One region of the Plantibacter lichenum genome, then DNA from elsewhere that is predicted to be linked to it. Evidence: riboswitches for the same ligand, from Rfam matches in the RefSeq annotation. Region 1 holds a riboswitch; the other holds the start of a gene.
The links. A riboswitch is a leader RNA that binds a small molecule or an ion and turns the genes downstream of it on or off. The one in region 1 is predicted to bind thiamine pyrophosphate.
Positions count from the first base shown of each region.

Region 2: another riboswitch for thiamine pyrophosphate. It lies ahead of thiM (hydroxyethylthiazole kinase); the one in region 1 lies ahead of ACQ3HB_RS05595 (ECF transporter S component).

Region 1 covers NZ_JBOBFT010000003.1:59,686-63,087, forward strand. The annotation lists gene ACQ3HB_RS05580 (TIGR03086 family metal-binding protein) at 1-100, opposite strand, end outside; gene dinB (DNA polymerase IV) at 218-1,498, shown strand; gene ACQ3HB_RS05590 (hypothetical protein) at 1,563-1,892, shown strand; TPP riboswitch at 1,916-2,024, shown strand; gene ACQ3HB_RS05595 (ECF transporter S component) at 2,058-2,687, shown strand; gene ACQ3HB_RS05600 (ABC transporter ATP-binding protein) at 2,684-3,402, shown strand, end outside.
Region 2 covers NZ_JBOBFT010000001.1:98,181-101,582, forward strand. The annotation lists gene thiE (thiamine phosphate synthase) at 1-447, opposite strand, end outside; gene thiM (hydroxyethylthiazole kinase) at 621-1,499, opposite strand; TPP riboswitch at 1,482-1,583, opposite strand; gene ACQ3HB_RS00465 (DUF1349 domain-containing protein) at 1,615-2,247, shown strand; gene ACQ3HB_RS00470 (helix-turn-helix transcriptional regulator) at 2,252-2,968, opposite strand; gene ACQ3HB_RS00475 (alpha/beta fold hydrolase) at 3,042-3,402, shown strand, end outside.

The sequences.
Region 1 (3,402 bases):
TGTCCGGGGTCTCGCCGTTCCAGTCGACGACGGCGTCGAGACGCCTCCCGAACTCGTCGTTCGCGAGCTGCTGCATGTGGAGCCAGTCGATTTCAGTCACAGACGCACCTTTCCTTGCTCACTCCAACGTGTCCCGTCGGCGTGCATTCCGAGTCCAGTATCGCTCACAGCGCACCCTGGAGCGATCGATGTCGGCGGCCGCTGGGACAATGGAGGCATGAGTCGTCAGGATGGGGCATCGAGGCGTGTCTCCGACACCTCCGCGGACGACAGCGCCACCCACATCATGCACGTCGACATGGACGCGTTCTTCGTCTCCGTGGAGCTCCTGCAACGCCCGGACCTGCGTGGGCAGCCCATCATCGTCGGCCATCGTGAGGGTCGCTCGGTCGTGACCTCGGCCAGCTATGAGGCCAGACGGTACGGGGTGCGAGCCGCCATGCCGGTCTCACAGGCGCTGCGGCTCTGTCCGGGCGCGTACGTGCTCGAGCCCCACCACGGCCAGTACCGGAAGTACTCGGATCTCGTGATGCAGGTCTTCGAGTCGGTCACGCCTCTCGTGGAGCCGCTCAGCATCGACGAGGCCTTCCTGGACATCTCCGGCGCGATCAAGCTCATGGGACGCCCCATGGAGATCGCGCGGATCGTCAAGGAGCGGGTGTTCCAGGCGACGGGCCTGCCGTGCTCGGTGGGCATCGCCGCCACGAAGTACGTCGCCAAACTCGCCTCAGGGTTGTCGAAACCCGATGGTTTGCTCGTCGTGCCCGCTGCAGACACGGTGTCGTTCCTGCAACCGTTGCCGGTCGGTGCGCTGTGGGGCGTCGGCGGGAAGACGGAGGAAGCGCTCGTCGGGCGGGGCATCCGCACGGTGGGCGATGTCTCCACAACGCCGCTGTCCGTGCTGCAGCGCGCCGTCGGCGAGGCCACAGGCAGGAAGCTCCTCGAACTCGCGAGCGGCCTCGACCCGCGGGAGGTCACGACCGTGCGCCGCGAGAAGAGCGTCAGCCACGAGGTCACGTTCGACACCGATATCGCCGATCCGGCCCTGGTCCGTCGGGAGATCCTGAATCTGTCGCACCTCGTGGCCGTTCGCCTCCGCCGGGGCGGGTTCGCTGGCCGGACGGTCGGCATCCGCGTCCGATACGAGGACTTCTCGGTCGTCTCGCGCTCGCGCACGCTCGGCGAGCCGACCAACGTCGGACGACGCCTGTACGAGGAGGCGGTCTCCCTCTTCGATGCGCTCGACCGCAAAGGGCAACTCGTGCGTCTCGTCGGCGTCAAAGTCGAACAGCTCATCGACGACGCCGATGCCGTGTCCGCGCTGTGGGACCCCGACGAGGAGTGGCGAGACGCGGAAGCGACGATCGATCGCGTGTCCAATCGCTTCGGTGACCACGCGATCGCTCCCGCATCGCTCCTCGGCAAACCACGACGCCGTGGGCTCGGCCGTCCGGGCGACAGCGTGGGGCGCGCGGAGGACGGCTCCCAGGAACGTTGAGCGATCATCGTTGCCACGCGCATCCCTCCTTGGTGATCGAACACCTGCGGGGTAGCGTGGCAGCATGACGAATCTCGTGTTGAAACTTGCGGAACAGGCCAAGGGCATCGGCGTCACGGCGGCCTACGGGGAGCAGCAGGACGTCGACGGCGTGAAGCTCGTCCCCGTCGCCCTCTCGTACTACGGTTTCGGCGCCGGCAGTGAAGGCGATGCGGATGACGCGGCTGGCGGCGGTGGTGGCGGCGGACTCTCGGTTCCGGTCGGCGCGTACATCAAGACCCAGGACGGTTTGCGATTCGACCCCAACCTGATCTCGCTCATCGCCGTCGCCATCCCGTTCATCTGGGTGAGCGGCAAAGCGCTGTCGTCGATCATCAAGGCGCTCAAGAAGTAGCGGCCCGTCGCCGGGACTATACTCGGTCACATCACGGGAGTCCGGTGAACCGGGCTGAGAGGAAGGTATCCGCCTTCGACCGTCGAACCTGATCTGGATCATGCCAGCGCAGGGAGACCATTTCTCACTACCCGTGCCCTCTTTTCCACAACAGGAAGGGCACGTATCGTGTCAGCATCACTCAGCACTCCGGCGCAGTTGCGCGCCAACACCCGCACGCTCCGGTGGCGGGTCGTCGACATCGTCGTGGTCGCCGTCCTCGGCGTCGCGACCGGGCTCATCTTCTGGGCCTGGAACAGCATCGGCTACCTCTGGTACGAGGGCGCGAACGCCCTCACCCCCGGATTCGGCGGTGTCGCGACGGGCATCTGGCTCCTCGGCGGCGTCCTCGGCGGCCTCATCATCCGGAAGCCGGGCGCGGCGCTCCTCGTCGAGCTGATCGGCGCCGTCGTGTCGTCGCTCATCGGGAACGTGTGGGGCATCTCGACCGTCTACTCCGGCCTCGCGCAGGGTCTCGGCGCCGAACTCGTGTTCGCCGCCTTCGCCTACCGTCGCTTCGGCCTCGTCCCTGCGATCCTCGCCGGTGCGGGTGCCGGTGCCGGTGCGTGGATCCTGGAGTTCTTCCTGGGCAACATCGCGAAGGCTCCCGAGTACAACACGATCTACTTCATCACCGTCGTCGCATCCGGCGCTCTCCTCGCCGGCGTCCTCGGCTGGGCGCTCGTGAAGGCGCTCGCCTCGACCGGGGCGCTCAGCCGGTTCGCCGCCGGACGGGAAGCCCGCAGGGAGGTCTGAACGTGACGACCCGTGCAGCGGCACGTGTCACGGTCGACGGCTGGGGCTGGCGGCACGCCGGACGGAAGGCATGGGCGGTCAGCGATCTGACGTTCACGATCGAACCGGGGGAGCGGGTGCTCCTGCTCGGTGCATCCGGCGCGGGGAAGTCCACCTTCATCCATGCCCTCGCGGGCGTGCTCGGCGGTGCGGACGAAGGCGAGGTCCGGGGTTCACTGCTCATCGACGGCGTCGCTCCTGAACAGGCGAGGGGTCGGGCCGGTCTCGTCCTGCAGGATCCGGACTCGCAGGTGATCCTGGCGCGCGTCGGCGACGACGTCGCGTTCGGGTGCGAGAACCTTGGTGTGCCGCGCGATGAGATATGGCGGCGCGTCGGGCGGAGTCTGGAGGCAGTCGGTCTGGACGTCCCGCTCGATCACCCGACCGCTGCTCTGTCCGGTGGACAGAAGCAACGCCTCGCCCTCGCAGGCGTCCTCGCGATGCAGCCTTCGCTGCTCCTGCTCGACGAACCGACGGCGAACCTCGACCCTGCCGGGGTGTCCGAGGTGCGCGATGCGGTGGAGCGCGTCGTGCAGGACGGCTCATCGACGCTCGTCGTCATCGAGCATCGTGTCGAGGTGTGGCGGGACCTGATGACCCGCGTCATCGTGCTCGACCCGGCGGGCGGCGTCCTCGCGGACGGATCGCCGGAGCAGGTGCTCGACGACGTCGGTGA
Region 2 (3,402 bases), on a different contig from region 1:
GACCCCGAGCGGTGCGGGGTGGTCGGGCTTCGTCGAGGTCGGACGGATGACGCCGACGCCGAGGTAGTCGACGGTGCCGGTCGGCAACGCCGCGACGGCCGCGAAATGCGCAGGCGTGTTGGCCGTGAGGCCGAGCATCGCATCCGCCCCGATGATCCGTCTCGTCTCGAGCACGGGCAGATCGCTCTGGCCGACGTGCACGCCGTCGACTCGCGCGCCGGCCGCGCGGGCGGCGAGGAACACGTCCACCCGATCGTCGACGAACAACAGCGCCCGCCCATCGATGACGGCGCTCGCCGCGACGGTCAGCTCGAACAGCTCGCGTGCCGTCCCGGATTTCTCACGCAGCTGGATCGCCGTCGCGCCGCCGTCGACCGCGCGCCCGATGACCTCGAGCACGCCCCGCGGGCCGCTGAGCTCGCGGTCGGTGACGAGGTAGGTCGACAACGCGTCCGCGTCGAGACGCCCGACACCGCGCGCCCCGCTCCTCGAGCCCTCCGAACCCCCGGTCCCTGAGCCTGTCGAAGGGCCCGCCACATCCGAACCCCCGGTCCCTGAGCCTGTCGAAGGGCTCCCCGCAGCATCCGCCGACGGCCCCACCCGCACCGCCTCCCCCGCGCTCACGCGATGACCGCCAGCCGCCGCACGGCATCGGCGTCGATGAGCGACAGCTGGTCGAGGAAGGCGACCGAGAAGCTCCCCGGCCCGCGCGATTCGGCCGCGGCGAGCTGGGCGGCGATCGTGTACGCGGCGGTCGCGGCGACAGTCGTCACGAGCCGGTCCTCGTCGAGGGACGCGAACCCGGCCATGACCGATCCGAGGGCGCAGCCGCCGCCGGTGACGGCGGTCAACCAGACGTGGCCGTTGCTCACGCGGACGGTGCGTGTGCCGTCGGTGATGACATCGGTCGGTCCGGAGATCGCCACGACGGATCCAGCCGTGCGGGCGAGCACGCTGGCGGCTTCGAGGGCGCTCTCGGCCGTGTCGGTCGCGTCGACGCCGCGGCCGCCTGCGCCGAGGCCTGCGAGCGCGATGATCTCCGACGCATTGCCGCGGATGATCGTCGGGCGCAGCGCGAGCAGTTCCGCGGCGAGCGCCGTGCGGACCGGAAGGGAGCCGATCGCGACGGGGTCGAGGACCCACGGCGTCCCCGCATCGGATGCGGCGGCAGCGGCCTCCAGCATCGCCTCGCGGGGTTCGGCGTGCGGTGTGCCGAGATTGACGAGCACCCCGGAGGCGATGCGGGCGAACGGCCCTGCCTCTCTCGGAATGTCGACCATCGCCGGCGCGGCGCCGAGTGCGAGCAGGATGTTCGCGGTGAAGTTCGTCACGACGGCGTTCGTGATCGACTGCACGAGAGGGGTGCGCGAACGCAGCTCATCGAGCAGCTCGGCCGAGCGTTGGGCGAGCGCCACCTGGTCGATGACGTCACCGCCGTCGACGGCCTGGGTGGACGGGTGGGCAGACTGCTGCGGTGTGCGAATGCTCATTCGCGACATCCCTTCGCTAGTACGAACTAGATCAGGTTCGACGGGTGTGTTCTCAGCCCGCTCGATTCGCGTCGGGCACCCCGTGTCACTCGCCACCACCCTAGCGCGCCGGTATCGTGATGCCGTGACCGATGACGTGAACCAGTCCGATCCGACCGCCGCTTCCGCACCGACCCCCGTGCCCTGGGGCGTCGGCGTGTGGACGCACGAACCCGCGGAGGCCCGAGAGGACGGCGACGAGCTGCTCGTGACGGCCGTCGAGGGAAGCGATGCCTGGCGGCACACCTCCTACGGGTTCGTCCACGATTCCGAGCACGCACTCCTCACCCCGCTCGCCGCCGACACCGCGGTCGAGGTGTCGTTCACGGCGGCGTTCTCCGCGCAGTTCGATCAGGCGGGCGTGTTCCTCCGCAGCGACGACGAGCACTGGATCAAGGCCGGGGTGGAGTTCGCCGACGGGCTGCCGCAGGTGGGCGCGGTCGTGACCGACGTCCGCTCGGACTGGTCCGTCGCCCCCGTCCCGTCATGGGCCGGCCGTCTGGTCACCGTGCGGGCGAGTCGCTCGGGCGACGCCGTGACGATCCGCGCCCGCGTCGATGAGGAGGCGTGGTCGCTCGTCCGCGTCGCTCCGTTCGCCGCGGACGCCCTTGTAGCCGCGGGCCCGTTCTGCTGCGCGCCGACCCGCCCCGGCCTCACCGTCCGCTTCCACTCCTGGCACGTCACTCCCGCCGACGCCGCCCTCCACGAGCCGGCTTAGCTGCCTAGCTGGACGAGCCAGCGCGGTCGCTTCGGCCGTGCACCGGTCTGGCGTTCGCCGGCGGTTCTCCGACCTCGTCGACGGTGTGGGTGCCGCAGGCCGTCGTCGTGATGCTGGCCCGCTCGATGCGCGACACGGTGAACCAGCGCATCGCATCACGCAGACGGCACCACCCCACCAGGTACCACCGGCCGTTCGTGGAGGCGAACAGCACGGGTTCGACGTCGCGCACCGTCGTCGTTCCGTCTCCAGCCGTGTAGCGGAGGCGGATGACTCGCTGCTCGGACATCGCCTCCTCGAGCGCCGATCTGATCGCGCGGGACGACGAGCGGGGCGCGTCGACCCAGACCCGGCCGGCGAGCTCGTCGGCTCGTGCTCGCGTCGCGGGATCGAGGACGTCCAGGATCTTCCGCACACCGGCCGCAGCCAGATCGGAGTACGGTGCGTCGGGCGCGGCGGACACGGCCGCCATGAGCGCTACGGCTTGAGCCGGCGACAGGCTGACGGGCGGCAGGGTCGCCCCTTCGGCCAATCCGTAACCACCGCCCGGACCGGGGCGTGACCAGAGCGGTGCGCCGCTGTTCGCGAGCGCGGCGAGGTCTCGCTTGACGGTGCGCACCGAGACGTCGAATTCCCTTGCCAGCCGCTCGGCAGAGGATCCCCGCGATCCGCTGCGTCGCAGCATCTCGGAGAGGGCGTGGAGTCGTTCGCTTCGCTTCACGGTGCAACTCGCAGCACATTCATGACAGAAATAGTGACATACACCTGCGCTCGACGCCGAGGAGAGTGGAGACATGACCCCTACGACGAACGCTCCGACCACCATCCTCATCCCCGGCCACTGGCTGGGCGCCTGGGCCTGGGCGGAGGTCCTCGATCATCTGGAGACGGGCCACTCCCGGACCGTTGCGATGACACTGCCCGGCCTGGACGCTGACGACCCCGACCGCGCCACCGCGACGCTCGACGATCAGGCCGCCGCGATCCTCGACCTCATGGCCAGCCTCGGTGTCTCCGAGCAACGACCCACGACGCTCGTCGCTCACAGTGGCGCGAACAGCCCCGTCAGCCTCGTCCTCGACCGCCACCCCGAGCTCGTCCAGCGGGTCGTGTGGGTCGACTCCGGCCCCGTCGCTGCGGGAAGCGTCTTCGCCC